Regions from separate parts of the Teredinibacter purpureus genome, predicted to be linked through region 1. Evidence: predicted binding sites of a transcription regulator. Region 1 holds the regulator's gene; each other region holds the start of a gene.
The links. The regulator FNR, encoded in region 1, switches genes on or off when oxygen is low (the NO sensors DNR and NnrR bind a similar motif). The targets are predictions, from matches to a motif close to TTGATNNNNATCAA.
Positions count from the first base shown of each region.

Region 1 (4,498 bases):
ACGTTAGCCATTCACAACGATAGCGAAGCCCCACTTTGTTTTGCCTATGCCTTCCATAATTATTTCCATGTTAGCGACCCTCGTAATATAAAAATTCCGTCTATTACAAACGCCATATACACCGATCAAATTACCGGCGACCAACACCTGATAGATTCTGGCGATAAACCATACGTTGGCCCTATCGACCGCATCTATCATAACGACCGGCATACGACGCTAACCGACACTCAGCTAGAGCGCTCGATCACCATCGAAAAATCACACTCGCAACACTGGGTACTCTGGAATCCAGGCCCAGAAGCCCGCAATACCGCCGATATTCACCCCGGCGGCGAGCACGAATTCCTATGCTTTGAGGCGGCTAGTACCACCGATATTATGCTGGCGCCGAACGAGCATATTGTACTGAGCCAAACCCTTAGCGTTCAATAATCTCAAAACGGCCGAACGACGAACCTATCTGGCAGCATTGAGAACGCTTTGCATTCACTACCGTTGATTTCCATCAATACGCCAACAGAAGCAAGAACTAGACTGTTTTCATGCAAAACAATCTACCAACATCCAATATCGCTGAGCACCCGACGCTGCAACGCCGCAAAACGAAAGTGACGCAACTCGAAGCGAGTCAATTGCTGGAGAACTTCCGGCGATCACCCATCAAGCCTATTAGCATCTGCGTTAACGGGGAAACGTGCCTACCGCTGAGCCAGCTCGGCAGCCCTGACACTGCGGGACACATACTCAGCAAGGAGATCAATCTATGGTCCGAAGCTATTGGTCACAGATCCGTTGAAACTCTTCTTATGTGCTTCCCCTTTAAATACATGCAGCCTTACGAACTTACTGAAATCATGCACGCATTGGCCTCGCATTTTTCACTGGCTGAATCCAATAACCGCTGCCATCGCGTAGCTACGCTCATTGACGAAATTGACAGCGACCATGTGGCGCTACTGAAAGGTCTCGGCTTTAACCACTACCAAATAGTTCTAAGCCAAAAAGACTTAGAAGACTTACCTCGGTTAAAAGTCGCGACAAAACTCATACGCCAGTACGCTTTCTCAGGAATCGGCATACAAATTCATGATGCAGACTGCCTCGACGACCTACGTGATCACGTACTCGACGTACGCAAGCAAGTAACACCCGATTATATATTTGTAGGTCACCAACCCAAGTTACTCAGCAAAGAGCTGGAGACAGGGGGCACTATAATTTTTGATGGAGAAAACGAACTGGAAGATAACTGTATTTACGTAGGTCCCGAAGGAAAAGCCCATCTACAAAAGCTGGTACTGCAAAATTTCTGTAACCCGCAGCGCTATTTAAGCGCGCTTAAAGCAGGACAGCTCCCCGTCAACCCCGGCCCTCTCAACTTGTAACCCTATTTAAGTTCTATACCGCAAGGCAAGCGACCAAATTTCCGATATAATACCGGTCATACCCTCTAATACTTGGATCCTGATATGCCTCCGCAATCTGTTGCTACCCCCCAGTGCCATCATAATCCTCAAGTTAACTGCGCCGATTGCCGCCTAGCGGCAATATGCCTACCCATCAGCTTACATGTCGACGACATCAGTAAACTCGATGACATCATTCAAAGAGGGCGGCCCGTCCAAAAAGCAGACCACGTCTACCATGCGGGCGAAGTATTTAAGTCAGTTTACGCCTTGCGGTCCGGCGCAATTAAAACCGTAAGAGTGACGCATGATGGACAGGAGCAGGTGACCGGTTTTTATCTGCCCGGCGAAATGATTGGCATGGATGGCCTTGCCTCCAACCACCACACCAATTCCGCCATAGCACTCGAAACCTCTGCCGTGTGCGAAATACCCTTCTCTCGACTAGAAGAACTCAGCGCCCAAATACCTAATTTGCAACGCCGGTTTTTTCAGTTAATGAGCAAAGAAATCACTCAAGAACAACAGCTCATAACCTTATTGAGCAAAAATAGCGCTGACGAACGAATTGCTTCCTTGCTATTAAGTATCTCTACTCGAAACAACAACAGAGGTCTTTCAGCAAAAGAATTCTATTTACCGATGTCCCGATCAGATATTGGTAATTATCTTGGCCTTACCATCGAAACTGTAAGCCGAGTTCTTAGCCGACTACACAAACAAGAAGTCATTACGCTCGATAAGAAGCACGTGATCATTTCAGATATGGACGCCTTAAAAAATATCGCATCTATTTCAATCGACTAAACATCTAGACGCCTCCTTATGACAGACCAACATGCCCGCCTAAGCCTCGTCTTATCACTTATTGACGAGGCTAACCAGCACGACCCCAACATAGAGTTCGATCTTCAGTCTGGCAAAAACGAGGCGAAAGAATGGCTCTACGGCAAACGCATGTCAGAACGGCTAGCGCTATTTTCACCAAATGCACCTGAACTACTACAAATAGCGGCCAGGGCTCAGCATATTGAACGATGGAAATCTCCCCGCAGCGATTACCCCGAAGGACGAGCGGGTTATAAAAAATGGCGAGCCGAGCTTTCCTTGTTCCATGCCGTTCGAGCAGCAGAATTAATGGCGGGAAATGGCTACTCTGAAGAAGAACGTGAACGCGTTAAATTTTTGGTACAAAAACGACAACTAAGGCGCGACCCTGACACCCAGGCTCTAGAAGACATTATTTGCTTGGTATTTTTGGAACATTATCTAGCACCTTTCGCAGCCAAGCATGCAGAAGAAAAGCTCATTGATATTATCCAAAAAACATGGAAAAAGATGTCTGAGGCCGGTCATTCCGCAGCGCTCCAACTCTCCTACCCACCTCATTTACTCGCTATCATCCAAAAAGCGCTAGGGGCATAGCCAGGAGCTTTAATCGTGTTAACGCTCATAAAGCACCTTCATATAGGGTTCGCATGCCTCACGATAATCGGGCTTATAGTACGTGTTTATTGGCTACTTTATTACCCTCAAAAACTCACCCACCGTCTCGTTAAAATACTCCCCCACATTAATGATACAGGCTTGTTTCTTAGCGGTTTAACGATGGCTATTGGCTTTGGATACCCTATTTTCGCTGTCTACTGGCTGCCACTAAAGTTAATACTTATCCTCTTTTACATTGGAATAGGCTTTATTATCTTCAAAACCCCAATGGCCAGCATATACCGTTTTATACTTTTGGTGGCGTCGCTTATCACTTACGCTTCTATACTGTGGCTAGCAATCAATAAGCCTTCAATTTAAAGAAAAGATTAAGCTGAAAAACCATCAAAACGACTATTTTTCACCCGTATTGGCACTACCAACTTCCTTCGTTCATGTTTATACTCTTTTCATCAAGGAACTATGTCGCAAACACTTGACAATTGTTATATAGGACCTTTTAATGAAGGTGAATGCCATACAAATCTATTAAATAAAACTTGGCTCAAACGGTGGAATCAAATGAAAAATCTGGTAATGATCTGTACCCTCTTCTTGTCGGTATTAGCGTCCGCCGCCGACAAATGTGACGAGCAGTGCTTGAAAGCAAAAGCAGAGACAGACAATAACGTCACCTTTCCCGCCTACTTATCTTGGAAACATTGCGACGATACACGCATGGATTTTATGACCTCATCCATGAGTAGCCTAGACAACTACAAGACTCACCACTTCAACACTCGCTATAAAGGCGGAATGAGAAATATCCAAAACTTCGTGATACAACGCAAAGAATGGATGGTGGAATGTGATCAGTATTTTCAGCTCACAGGTAAAAAACGGATTTTTGAAGACACCAAAACCACAAAAGAAATATTTTCAGCAATGGATGCCCTAACAAAAGAATTGGGTGACTTAATTGCTGGTGCTACCTATACGAATGAGCTTGGGCAAGATGATTCCCAATCTGTTATTAACGAGCGATTCGATTATTTACTACAGCGCGTTGATGAGCACAAAACCTTGATGCATTTGAAAGGTCGTTATGTAAACCGGTAATAGTTTAGAGCGTACTACTTCTGCCAATTAACCCATTTACTTTATCGGCAGAACTAAAAAAGGCCACCTCCAATAAGAGGTGGCCTTTTTATATGTAGCATTACAGCAACATAAAACATTTTTGCCGCAAACTCGTCGAGCAAAAAACGCCCGACTGACAGGGTTCTACTCTAGTGGTTCTGGGGGACATATCGAATAACATAAAAATACCGTAATAATACTGACCATAAAACCGGTAAATTTAGTGTGATTTAACTATGCGCGAAGGCATTGTTCTTATTGCCTAGGGCTGATTTGGCTGCAACCTTTATGGCTCTCATTCCACATCTTAGCAATCTTGCTTGATCAACGGCCGACATCCCTTCAGGGAAATGGCTAGGGGATACACCGAGCGGCTGCAAAGGGCTACCCTCGATTGAGATCCGAAATCCAGTTATATGGAAAGCGGACAAATTGTCTAAATCTACGTTCCAAGCATCAAAATCCATTTGCGAACCCTCAAAACTCCCAGTAATTGTTTAATAATCAAAGCCTACTTGTAT
Region 1 covers NZ_CP060092.1:2,921,808-2,926,305, reverse strand. Annotated here, with positions in the region: gene H5647_RS12870 (D-hexose-6-phosphate mutarotase) at 1-435, shown strand, start outside; gene H5647_RS12865 (hypothetical protein) at 546-1,388, shown strand; gene fnr (fumarate/nitrate reduction transcriptional regulator Fnr) at 1,473-2,216, shown strand; gene H5647_RS12855 (DUF4202 domain-containing protein) at 2,235-2,834, shown strand; gene H5647_RS22440 (SirB2 family protein) at 2,850-3,218, shown strand; gene H5647_RS12845 (hypothetical protein) at 3,420-3,956, shown strand.

Region 2 (4,498 bases), 600 kb from region 1:
GCCCCCTCAGAAGTGCGGCTGACGAGCATTGGTTTTAGGGAAGCGTATCGAAAGTATTTGAGTTGTTTGGGAGGCCTATTACCTGCCAGTTTTGATCAGGTAAGGCGTACAGCATTGTATTTTCCTCCCGGCAACCCTGAAGAGCTTAGTCATAAGATGTTGGCACAAATCGATAAAATGCTCGCACTGGTAAAACATGACCCAAAAATTCGATTGTTTTATATTGATGGCCATACGGACGCCTTTGGCGATAGGGCTGAAAATCTTGAACTTTCGAAAATGCGGGCCGAAATGGTGAGCCAGTATCTAACAGCTAGGGGCGTTCCAGAGGATTGGATTACGGTGCGTTGGCACGGTGAACGATACCCCGTGTCATCCAATAATTCTGCGGGAAACCGAGCAAAAAATCGGCGCGTAACGGTACGTATGGAAAAGGTGGAAGAGCTGGAAGTATTGCCGCTTGCCTCTGCGGGGTGATTGCCTATGCGGGCTTGAGGGTCGTGTCTGAGTATTGTGGTCCGCGTGAGGGTTGGTATTTGCCTCAATCCGTTTTTAGCGGGCTAAAGTGAGATAAGCCCTTAAAATACAGCAGTAAGCTCAGCGCAGAAGTTCCTGCGATCATGCTCATGACCATTATCTGATACCGAACCGCTTCCAACGGCGAGATACCCGAAAGAATTTGTCCTGTCATCATGCCCGGTAACGACACCAGCCCTACGGCTAATAACGCGTTAATTTGCGGAATCATGGCAGCATTGAAGGCGATGGCACCAGCCTGCGTACTATTGCGCGCGTGTTCTGCCTCGTAACGTTCTGCCCCTAAGCTTAGGCTGTTCATACCATTAGCGAACACCATTCCTGCAAGAGGAATGACAATTTGCGGTTGATACCAAGGCGACAGCTTTAGCACCACCACAATTATCCACAGTAAATGCGCGCTTCCGGCAACGAAAAGTGCGAGAACGGCCACATTAAAATGCACTATTGATCGATTTTTTAACGGCCGAATCGCAATAGCGGCCGAAACAAGTGTCATGAAAATAATGATCGCAAGGCCGATTAACCCCCATTGGTAGTCGAATAGCAGCGCGAGAAGGTACCCCATCGCGATTAATTGCAGCACCATGCGTGCGCTGGCAATGATCAAATCACGACAATGGCTCAGCTTCCATTGGTAAATTACGATGGCAACCAACAGCGGAAGTGTAGAAAGTAACGTGTCGAATGGCGATAGGCTGATCATGGTCAAATTCCATTAAGGGCCTTTTAGGCAAAATAGTGGTGAATAAACGCCTAAACTGTGTGTTTGCGGGTTCTTTTACGCTTAGCACTTGGCCTTGGCCAAGCTTCCATATAAAATTCGCGGCCTTCAGATCCTAACCTATCCATTTGTGGAGTTTCCATGTCCGTAGATAAGTCTTCAATCAAAAAAGTTGTTCTCGCCTATTCCGGCGGCCTTGATACATCCGTGATCATTCGTTGGTTGGAAGAGACGTACGAGTGTGAAGTTGTCACCTTCACTGCCGATATTGGTCAAGGTGAAGAAGTTGAACCCGCTCGCGCCAAAGCTCAGGCGATGGGTATAAAAGAAATTTACATTGAAGACTTACGCGAAGAATTTGTTCGCGACTACGTGTTTCCAATGTTTCGCGCTAACGCTATTTATGAAGGCGAATATTTACTTGGTACATCCATCGCTCGCCCGTTAATTTCTAAGCGTTTAGTTGAAATTGTGAAAGAAACCGGGGCCGATGCGATTTGTCATGGCGCTACGGGTAAAGGTAATGATCAGGTGCGGTTTGAGCTAGGCGCCTACGCGTTACAGCCTGGGATACACATTATAGCGCCTTGGCGTGAATGGGATTTAACCTCGCGCGAAACGCTTATGGCGTATTGTAAAGAGCGTGACATCCCTGTTGATTTCGCGAAAGCGAGTAAAAAATCCCCTTATTCTATGGATGCCAACCTTTTACATATTTCCTATGAAGGCGATATTTTGGAAGATCCTTGGGAGGAAGCCGAGCCCGATATGTGGCGTTGGACGGTATCCCCAGAAGAAGCGCCTGATACCCCCGAATATATCGAACTTACCTTTGAAAAAGGTGACGTTGTGGCAATTAACGGTGAAGCAATGTCACCGGCAACCGTACTGGAAACACTTAACAAGAAAGGTGGCGCACACGGAATTGGTCGATTAGATATCGTTGAAAACCGTTACGTGGGAATGAAGTCTCGAGGCTGTTATGAAACACCAGGGGGCACTATATTGTTGCCCGCACATCGCGCTATTGAGTCGTTGACCCTTGATCGTGAAGCCGCACACCTTAAAGATTCAATAATGCCCAAATATGCTGAGTTAGTGTACAACGGTTACTGGTGGAGCCCCGAACGTAAAATGTTGCAAGCCCTCATTGATAACAGCCAAGAATCGGTTAATGGTGAGGTTCGATTGAAATTGTACAAAGGTTCTGTAAGTGTGGTTGGCCGTCGTTCTGCGGATAGTTTGTTTGATGAAAGTATTGCAACGTTTGAAGACGACGCTGGTGCATACGACCAGAAAGATGCGGCCGGTTTCATTAAACTTAACGCGCTACGCATGCGCATAGCGGCCCAGAAGGGGCGCAAACTAGACTAGTATGTACTTCCCGAGTACGGCTTTCGGCGGTGCTCGGTTCTACGCGGTTCTATTAATGTCTTCCCCGCATTCAGCCTCCTTGCAATAAAAAAACCACTGAAACGTTCTGATGTTTGAGTGGTTTTTCGCGTCGATTGATCGTGATCAAACAGAGATCGTGCTGAGAGCCTATAATCATCCGTAATTGCAGCCTGTAAAATGACAATTCCTTACCCTTTATGTGGGCTTGTCTGTTCTGTTGGAAAAAGCAGAGGGCTTTGGTAGTTTATGAATGACTTAAACCTTATTTCGTATCCAAACTTAAATAACGTAGGAACACACTATGAGCAATGGCTTGGCAACTGAGCAGCCACTCTACAACTACAAGGTCGTTCGTCAGTTTACGATTATGACTATTGTATGGGGTATTGTTGGTATGGCAGTGGGCGTGCTGCTGGCAGCACAACTTATGTGGCCAGAATTGAATGATATTCTGCAACCGTATTCGCATTTTGGGCGTTTGCGACCGCTCCACACGAATGCGGTAATCTTTGCCTTTGGTGGTTGTGCGCTATTTGCGACGTCTTTCTATGTTGTTCAGCGAACGTGTCAGGCTAAACTTTTCGGCGGTTTTCTAATCCCCTTTGTGTTTTGGGGATGGCAATTAGTGATCGTGCTTGCGGCCATTACGTTGCCTATGGGGTATACCTCAGCAAAAGAATATGCCGAGCTTGAATGGCCCATCGATATTTTGATTACTTTTGTGTGGGTGGCGTACGGAATCGTATTTTTTGGCACCATTGTGATGCGTAAAACATCGCACATTTACGTGGCTAATTGGTTTTTTGGGGCCTTTATTATCACGGTTGCGTTGTTACATGTTGTGAACAGCATGGCAGTCCCTATTTCGCTGACAAAGTCGTATTCGGCTTATGCGGGTGCAATGGACGCAATGATCCAGTGGTGGTATGGCCACAATGCCGTAGGGTTCTTTTTAACCGCAGGTTTTCTGGGCATGATGTATTACTTTGTACCAAAGCAAGCGGGTCGGCCAGTATTTTCCTACCAGCTTTCTATCGTTCATTTTTGGGCGTTAATTGCCATTTATATTTGGGCGGGGCCTCACCACTTACATTATTCGGCGTTGCCTGATTGGGCGCAATCGTTAGGTATGGTGATGTCATTAGTCTTATTAGCGCCCAGTTGGGGCGGTATGATTAACGGTATTATGACGCTCTCGGGTGCATGGGATAAATTGCGAACAGACCCAACGCTGCGCTTTCTTGTCGTGTCGTTATCTTTTTATGGGATGTCGACATTTGAGGGACCAATGATGTCTATCAAAACTGTTAACGCGCTCTCTCATGATACCGATTGGACGATTGGGCACGTGCACTCTGGTGCGTTGGGGTGGGTTGCAATGATATCGATCGGGGCGGTCTATCATTTATTGCCGGTGCTCTTTAGTCGCGCTCGTATGTGGAGTATTCAGTTAGTGAATATTCATTTCTGGTTGTCCACCATTGGTACTGTTTTGTATATCTGCGCGATGTGGGTGAATGGCATTATGCAGGGTTTAATGTGGCGAGCCTTTAACGCCGATGGCACCCTGACGTATAGTTTTGCGGCCTCTGTAGAGGCGAGTTATCCGGGCTATTTTGTGCGTTTTCTAGGCGGATTTATTTTCCTCGTTGGAATGCTAATCATGGCCTATAACGCGTATAAAACCATCGTTGAAGAAGAGCCCGCGGATGAAGCGCCGCTAGGCGCCGAGCCACAAGTTGCCTAAGGGGAAGCCACAATGAAAAATCATGACCTTGTAGAAAAAAATGTAGGTTTAATGGTGGTGTTGGTTGCCGTGGCCATTAGTTTTGGTGGTTTGGT
Region 2 covers NZ_CP060092.1:2,319,437-2,323,934, forward strand. Annotated here, with positions in the region: gene H5647_RS10045 (MotY family protein) at 1-477, shown strand, start outside; gene H5647_RS10050 (ABC transporter permease) at 542-1,243, opposite strand; gene H5647_RS10055 (argininosuccinate synthase) at 1,403-2,635, shown strand; gene ccoN (cytochrome-c oxidase, cbb3-type subunit I) at 2,958-4,403, shown strand; gene ccoO (cytochrome-c oxidase, cbb3-type subunit II) at 4,416-4,498, shown strand, end outside.
Region 2: the regulator FNR is predicted to act here: its motif matches at 2,770-2,783, upstream of ccoN (cytochrome-c oxidase, cbb3-type subunit I).

Region 3 (4,498 bases), 250 kb from region 1:
CGTGCGAATACGGAGCTTTGAATCAAGGTCAATACACACCGATTTTGCCGTTTGACCTGCCCAGTCGATAGAGGGTACATAGTTATCTAATATTGCCTCAAATTCCGTATAATGCATTTCTTTGACAATGGCTCCAGCATCGTTAAAAAATAATACGGCTCGAGCTAGTTCATCATGGTCGAAAATCACGTTCGCTTACTACCTACTGATTACCAAACAACGGGCACCTGCAGCTAAAAACAGGCGATATTGCTGTCATTATTGACCACTCACTAAATTTGCGTTGTGAACAGGCCTTCAGAAACGCGGGTTGAACGGCAATATTCACTATAAACGTGAATAGCGTAACGATTTGAGCCGGCAGGACGACCACGTAGTTAATGAACGTTCGGCTTACGGGATTTCAGTATCGCGGGGGGGGGGGGGCGTTGAACGCTATGATATGGGGCGATGGTGATTGACCTGCCCCGCTTTTCTTAAGTGTTAACGTACACCTAAATATGACTCAAATGCATTAATTAAAAACTTTCACACTCATCTATTTCGTCTTCCTCATCAATATCAGATTCTTGCGCATCGGAATCCCAGTCATCGCCGAGATTTTGCCCATTGTTATAAAGTAACTCTTCTAAATAATCGTGCATTACAACTCCTTATGATCTAAAGCTAGCAATCCGTTAAAACATTTTACGCTAAAGGGTTAACCGTGAAGGTTCTGCTGCCTAGCCGCGCTTATTTTTTTGTTTGCACTGGCCTGAAGCAACACTTGAGACAACAAATAGGTAAACCAAGAGTGGTTGGATTGCGTGTTTCCACAATACGTTGGAAATATGACAGTCTGTTGACAAGTTAGTTCGTGCCAAAGGAAATCATCGTTTCCGTTCTACTTACAGCGGTTCGCCCAATATTTTAATTATATAGGCACTTTAACTGTAGCTTACTTTCCAATAGATAGTAGGTGGCGCTAAGGTATTAGGCGGAAGGTTCGATACTGAAACAAAGGCAATCTAGAACGAAAAAAGCCCCACTCGATAGAGTGAGGCTTTTTATATATGGCGACCCGGAAGGGACTTGAACCCTCGACCTCCGGCGTGACAGGCCGGCATTCTAACCAACTGAACTACCGGGCCGCAGTAGTCACTACTCTCTAGGAAGTTTTGGTGGGTGGTACAGGGGTCGAACCTGTGACCTACGCCTTGTAAGGGCGCCGCTCTACCAACTGAGCTAACCACCCGCATAATCTGATCGCTCAGACGTCCTTCCGCGAGAGGGGCGCATTCTACCTTTTTCTAACTTGTTGTCAAACAGTTCCAGCGTTTTTTTTAAACTGATTTCAATTTACGTCCTTAACGCAGACTTATTGGTCACTTTGCACTTTAATTAGGCGATGAGGCGCTTGCGTATATGCCGCCCTGCCAGTTTAGAGTTCTAGATAGCTTCCGTTCAAGTAGCCCAGTACACTTACCTCGCTTGCATCGATTAACGTTGTAGTCACATCGCCCACCACAATATTGTGAGTGCCATATTCGAATGTCGCTTTCTTACTGCAGATAAAAACAGCCTGTGCATCACCTAAATAGAACAAACCTGTTTTTGAGTCTTGCTGCCAGTGCCCATGTTCGAATCGACTATCGCCGGCCTCCGGTGTAGCGCAATTGATGGAGATTTGCTTATGCTTTGGCGCAAGAACATTGACGCAGAAAAACTGGGTCTCCAAAATTGCATGATCCAACGTTGCTTGGCGATTAATACACACCAATAACGAAGGAGGTTCGGCTGAAACAGACGTGACAGATGACGCTGTCATAGCAAATCTCTCGCCTTTAGAATTATTAGCCGTAATCACGGTAACGCCGGATAACAACCGGCGCATGCCATCAAACATTGTAGTGGTTGTGTCGCCTGATACTTCGGTCATAAAATTAAAAACCTTGATTTTTAGTGCGCCTTTTAGAAGGCAACAGCAACTGAATTTCTCGATAATCCTTTTCTTAGAGGGGGCCGCAGGTAGGGGCTGCAAACCGGTTCTTAAGCGTTGGGTAACGTAAGCTGGGCTGAGTCTACCCCGCGTATTGATATGGGTCAATCGCACGCCTTTCAAGCCATTTATACTTATCAACATTGCCATCACCATCATGAGTACCGCGCTATATGCCAAGCACAATCCGCCAGTTATGGGATAACGAACTTATTCGAAAGCACGATTTATCGGGGCCTCGATACACTTCCTACCCCACCGCCCCTCAATTTAAAGAGGGTTTTACTCAGCAGCAGTGGCTAAACGCAGTCGAGACTAGTAACCGCTCGGCATCTCCGTTATCGCTTTATTTCCACATCCCCTTTTGTGATACCGTTTGCTATTACTGCGGCTGCAATAAGATCATTACCGCCAATAAAGCCTTAGCGACGCCCTATGTCGACGCGATGATGAAAGAAATACAGATGCAGGCTCATCATATCGACACCTCCCGCCCCGTCGACCAGCTTCACTGGGGCGGCGGTACTCCTACCTATTTAAGCGACAACCAAATGTCCTTATTGATGAGAGAGATCAATAAACATTTTACGCTACACAAGGATGATTCGGGCGAATATGGAATAGAGATACACCCTCAAGGCGTTACACCTAATCGACTAAAACATTTACGTCAGCTTGGCTTTAACCGCTTAAGTATGGGGGTTCAAGATTTTGACGAACACGTACAGAAGGCCGTCAATCGATTTAACAGCGTAGAAGAGGTTACTGAGCTGGTAAATTCTGCACGTTCACTCGGGTTTACATCAACAAGCGTTGACCTAATCTATGGGTTGCCACTGCAATCTACGGTCAGCTTTGGTGAAACACTTGAAAGAGTCATCGATATTAGGCCAGACCGCATATCTGTTTTTAATTACGCCCACATGCCAGAACTGTTTAAAACGCAAAAACAAATTGATGCTCGACAACTGCCAGAGCCACAAGAAAAACTCCAAATTTTGTATAACAGCATCGAACGGTTGCTATTGGCCGGTTACGTATATGTCGGGATGGACCACTTCGCCCTACCTTCAGATGAGTTAGCAAAAGCGCAATCGAACAAAAAACTCCACCGAAACTTTCAAGGCTACGCCACGCACGGTGACTGTGAGCTTTTTTCGTTTGGTGTATCGTCTATCGCATCATTTGGCTCTATGTTTATTCAAAATGTAAAAGGCGTAGAAGAATACTACGCCGCAATTGAAAACCAAGAGCTCCCCACTCAAAAAGGCATTGCGCTTTCGTCAGACGACCACGTTCGTCAGCACGTGATTTCAGAGCTTATTTGTCATTTTGAAGTAGATTTTGCTTCCGTAAGTGCGCTGTACGGTATCAGATTTAAAGAATATTTCGCGCCTGAACTGTCGTCACTCGCCGAATTAGAAGACGACGGCCTGCTCTCGATAACAGCAGAAAGCTTACGCGTCCATAGCGTTGGGCGCATACTTATTCGACGAATATGCATGGCATTTGATGCTTATCTCAACCGTTCGCAACTAAAACAGGTTAGAGCCCCAAAATACTCTCGCATCATATAGCCACAAGAAATTCTTGTGTTGCCCAATGCAAGTACAAAACGGCAACATCTCGCTGTACCGCAATCTGTAATCATTTTGATGCCAATCAACCCTCTTTTTCCCGCCTCAGATACTGTAGATATGTCGTTATAGTTGAAACGCATGGGATGATGGCGTCCGTTAAGCACGCCAAAAAACAGAATCCTGCCCCAATAATGACGCTAAAAATCTAACTGAATGGCCTAAGAAAACGATGTGAGGAGTACGAATATTATGGTGTTCAAGCAAGTATTAGATTTTACCGCCGCCTGCGAAAATATCACTACGCGCAACGCCAGCAAAAAAAAATGCAGAAATTGCAAAGGAGAGCGCAACACACTATTGCTTTGCACGGAATGTACTAAGACAACTGGTCACAGCAAATCAAGCCATATCGCGTTACAGACAACCTTGTAGATACACTGCTGAAGAAAAAAATAGTTATAGGGCGGTATGAACAAAGGCATTGGAAAGGTCTTACAAGGCTCTATCGAAAAACACATGCACCACGGTAATTACTGTAACGAATAAGCCCACAACTTTTAACTGAGGTTAGAATTGTGGGGCTATAGAACCCCTTAGACCAATGGGCGTGTTAATGTTGAGTAAGCCGCCGCTATTGAATGAGAAAGGCACTCGCCCCGAGCTGGAACTCTTATTAAGCCCCTTGCCCCTATGGCCTCATCCATTCGAACCAGAGCAACGTTTGAAAGCGATCCGCATCTCCAAAAACAGCCTAAAAAAATAGCGGCACCTAATCGCCAACATTGTTCTTAATCTGGCCGCCTTACGCTTTTCTTCTAACAATTGGCGATACAAAGAAAACTGTTAGGCCGGCTATTATGCCGGGCAAGCCCTCATACACCAGAGCCTGCAACCCAGCGTACCGCCACAATAGCGCGACGGAAAACCCTAGAACAACAGC
Region 3 covers NZ_CP060092.1:3,168,394-3,172,891, reverse strand. Annotated here, with positions in the region: gene H5647_RS13935 (sodium:proton antiporter) at 1-189, opposite strand, end outside; gene H5647_RS22340 (hypothetical protein) at 519-644, opposite strand; tRNA gene H5647_RS13930 (tRNA-Asp) at 1,054-1,130, opposite strand; tRNA gene H5647_RS13925 (tRNA-Val) at 1,159-1,234, opposite strand; gene H5647_RS13920 (flavin reductase family protein) at 1,421-1,918, opposite strand; gene hemN (oxygen-independent coproporphyrinogen III oxidase) at 2,152-3,555, shown strand; gene H5647_RS13910 (sodium/proline symporter) at 4,361-4,498, opposite strand, start outside.
Region 3: the regulator FNR is predicted to act here: its motif matches at 2,073-2,086, upstream of hemN (oxygen-independent coproporphyrinogen III oxidase).

Region 4 (4,498 bases), 2.1 Mb from region 1:
GTCCATCTTGTTCGTCATAAGTAGCATTTTTTCTCGCTTATGGTACTTGGCACTGTAACTAACCGAGAAACAAAAAACACCGTTCTTTTTATAGACTCTTACCCATACCAGCTTCGGCGACGTATTGTGATCATTTTTAACGCGCGTTAATTTTTTATCTAAACTGAATTGTTCATACTCAATACTGGATAGCTCACGATAAAATTCGCCAGAGAAAATCAGTGTCGAATTAACATGTTTTGTCAATCGAGAATCAATTGACGAGACTCCCAGTGGCAGAAGGTCGGTCGAGTTAACATTGAGCCTAAGCTGAAGGCTCAACAGTAACTTTCCTAGCTTTTTAGCCATTGCAACTGCATCGGTAGGTGAGTCTACCCTGCTTTTAACAAATACCATTTCTGCAAAATGACCGGCAATAGTCTGTGTTTCGGGCAAAAGACGCCCCGTCATAATGGTTGGAATAGTGAGGTCTTGCTGGTCCAACGTGTCCGCTAGCACCAAGAACACAGCACCAAATAAGAGGTTAAATTCCGACACTTTGGCCGAAGCTGCAGCCGCTGTAATACGAAGCGAATGCTCTTCAGAAAAACGGTAGTGAATAAATTCGGTTTCATCGGCCTCGTTTATGTCTGTGTCATGAGGAATTGGGCTAGATATCATATCAGCATAATATTTTTCCCAGAACTGTCTTTCCTTTAACGTCCAGACCGATTGCGGGTTATAAAACGTATTATGCCAGTCAACGTAATCAAGGAAAGGCAACGTTTTTTTAAGCGGCGACTCAATGCCTTCTAGCGCGTTTACATAAAGGGTATGCAATTCATTACGTACCAATTCAACACTTAAACCATCTGAAATTAAATGGTCTGTATACAGTGCAATTTCCCAACGTTGATCTTGAGTTTTAATCACTGATACACGAAACAGCGGTTTATCTGTTTTTAATAGTGTTGCCTCGGTGGGCAGATCGCGGTATTGACGAGTATATTCATGAACAAACTCGTAGGTGGCCGAGTAGCCCGTGGTACCAAAACGTTCCATTATTTTGGTAAGCTCTACTTCATCGGAAAGATTATAATAGGGTATGTCAAACTCATCCCATCTATGCACGTATTGCACGATGGTATCGTGCTCCCCTGGCCTAACGCATAGAGCCAAAGCATCATGCCGCTCCACCAACTTCATAAGTGCCACTTGCAACACTTCACGATTAATTGTGCTGTACGACACTACAGGCTTAAAACCAATCCCCGAAAATCCCGTGCCGGCTTTAACCGCATTCCACCAATTTTTTTGCTTATAATGCAAGCCGCTCTCTGCACTGATACGCGGAGTAATTGGCGGTAATTTTCTATAGCTCCATCGCCGCTGCAGTAACAGCTCACTAATTTCTTGCTCGTGGTGAGCAATGGATTTTTCGTCATCGCTATTCAGATTAGCGAAATGATCAGTCACCATTATGCGCTCGTTTTCAAGTGAGATTTCAACTCCCTTGCACCCTAAGTCCCACAAAATATTTTGCACTGTCATACGTTAAGCCTACTGTTAGTCTCTGTTCGTCACGTTTACGCTCGACAAGCGGATGTCAAGCCGTAGTTGCTGGGGGCACATCACTTGTCGCTAAATCGGTATTGTAACTATTCATTTTTGTCAAACATCCTGATCTAGAAAGTATTGACGAGGGCACAACAGCGCAATGCCGCCTATGTTTTTACTCCGGCTGGGAAAGCAGCCTTTCGTGAATAACGGCTATTGAATACCGACACAAAGATAATCTATTTTTTATAGTATTGAACTGAATTGGAACCGGTTTTTTTGGCGTGAGTAATTTTTATAACGCCTCACCACCCAAAAGTCGCGGTGTTATGCGCTTAATATTATCGGATAGAATATAGATTTTTTCCTTTTCAGGAATAGCCTCAAGCGTTTTATCGAATTTAGACATTAATTGCTTTTGCCCACCCGGCGCTCTCGCTACCGGCCAATCGGTTCCAAATATAATTTTGTGGTTCACACCCATCCGAAATAATTCAGTAAGCGCATGCTGCCAACCATCTGGATGATTTATTGTGGTGAATCCGCCCAGGTCCAAATAAACATTCGGCCTGAAGACACACAGATCTACCACGGTATCTCGATTGAATACGCCGCCATGAGCGAGAATAAAATTAACATCCTGAAAGTTTCGGGCCGCCGAGTCGATAAGCTCAGGCGCAGAGAACTCGAAGCTCATTTCTGGCGACGTAGGGCCCGTGTGTAGTAGTACCGGAAGAGAGTATTGTCGACAAATTTCGTAGTAGGGAAACAACGATGGGTCGCTCGGGCTATAGCCGCATGGCGGGTAGAGTTTAAGGCCGGCAAACCCGTAGTCTGTTACGCCTTTTTCAAACAGCGACACACCATCTGCGCCCCATCGTGGATCTACCCCTGCAAATACTGAAAATTGTGTGCTATGTTTTTTTAGCAGAGTAAAATGCTCGTCGTACATTTCCGCAATCGTCAACTCAGACTGCATGCAATAGGTGAAATCAGGCAATAACAATACCGATTTTTCAATGTTCGCCTTCTTCATCTCAGCCAGTAATGCCTGTCCTTCATGGTCATTATGCTGACTTTTAACCATATTCGTGAGTAAATCAAGATCACGTTCTACGCCGTTTTTACGAAGGCTTACCTGTGTATTTCGGGCGATACCCCTAAAAAAATCATCCGGAATATAACGCGTAGATGATAAATGTGTATGTGCATCTATAATGATAGTGTTCTCCGACATTTACGAAAGCCCTATCATTAAGGTGTTGAGGTCACCCACCGTCGCAACATCTGGAGCCTCTAAGATCGCCGCTTGAATAGGAAGGTTAGTATCTTCCTCTAACTTAAAAACCATCGTTATAAGCGTAATGGAGTCAACACCAAGGTCGCCTTGAAGATCCGTTTCCGCATTAATGTCCGGTGCGCTTGCCGCAACAGGCGAGATCTCGATCAGAGTAGAAACGATCAGGGGAATGTAGTCAGTTATACTCATAGGGCCTATACCTCCACGGCTGATTCAGAGTTTAAAGACTCCAGAACCATCCTTCGTATTTCAATTCGATTTAGTTTCAGATTGGGCGTTAACATTTTGTTTTCTCTAGACAACGTCACGCGCAGTATTGTCCAGGCATGAACTTGTCGATTCGGGTCCAACCCCTTATTAACGCTCTGAATATGTTTTTCAACTACAGTGTCTATGTCGGCGCGCTCGTCTAGCGTAAAAATGGCCGCAAAAACATTTTGTCGAGCATCTGTTAGCACAACAGATTTATCAATACATTCCAACTCATCAAGTAACTTCTCAACCGTGACAGGCTGAAACTTCTCTCCAGATCGCGTTACAATGCCGTCTTTTTTACGCCCTTCTATATAGAGGTTATGAGCGGCATCAACACTAGCGATATCACCAGTAGCCACAAGTCCATCGTGCATAAATGTGTTACTAATATCGTCTTCCGAGGCTTGGAAATAATTAATAGTAAGTTTAGGTTTTTTTAACACCACCACTTCGCCGTCATCGCCTATTTTCAGCGATACGCCCTTAATAGGCTTACCTACAGAGCCCACGCAGTTATCGTTGGGTGTATTCACCGTAATGACACCCAGTTCCGTTTGCCCATAAACTTCAACAATGGGCAACCCAGCATTCGCTAACTTTTCGAGTGAAGATTTTGCAATGGGCGCCATGCCCGTTATACAAAAACGAATATTATTGCCGACCAATTTATGGAGAAATAAAGGCCTACTTTCCGGGCTGGCTCCACTGATAATCTTCAGTAGATTATCGTAGTAGGAGGGGGGCGCAATAAAAAAGGTGGGGTTTAAAGCCGAGGAGTCGGTATATGCAGCGCTTACAGGTGTAACAACAATACTGCAGCGTGCGAGTAAACAGGACCAATATAACAATCGTTGCTGATTATTGCTCAGGGGTAAAAATGTGAGCATCGAGTCTTGGCTGGTTAAACTATACAACTCCGCAAATACCGTAACATCATGCTGAAAACCTTGGCGACTAATCGTCAAGCCCTTTAAGTTTCCGCTACTTCCCGATGAAAAAACCAAACTAAGTACATCGTCGTCATCCACTGTAGCGGCTCGATTCTCAGTGGGTAACGTAGGGGGCGCATCAATACTGCAGTGATAAGGGTATTCATCATCACCACAATCGGACACAATCAAACTCAAACCATAGGTTTCAGTTAACTCAGAGACATTGTCATTCTCAAAATCATCCGTAAAAATAACCGAAGTTCTGCCAGAATAAAGTAACGCGATATCCCATACTAGCCAACGATAGGCATTTTTAGCCAACAAGCCTACCCTGCAACGCTTGGGCAACCCAATATCGTCTAACGTCTTTGCTAGCGCTCTCGCATCGGTATATAGCTCAGCTAATGTATTCGTACTAACGCTCTTGGTTTTCGCGTTCCGTATAAACACGGTACTTTCAGTACTAGAAAAATCA
Region 4 covers NZ_CP060092.1:415,757-420,254, forward strand. Annotated here, with positions in the region: gene H5647_RS01615 (condensation domain-containing protein) at 1-1,530, opposite strand, end outside; gene H5647_RS01620 (amidohydrolase family protein) at 1,832-2,773, opposite strand; gene H5647_RS01625 (acyl carrier protein) at 2,774-3,025, opposite strand; gene H5647_RS01630 (AMP-binding protein) at 3,031-4,498, opposite strand, start outside.
Region 4: the regulator FNR is predicted to act here: its motif matches at 1,641-1,654, upstream of H5647_RS01615 (condensation domain-containing protein).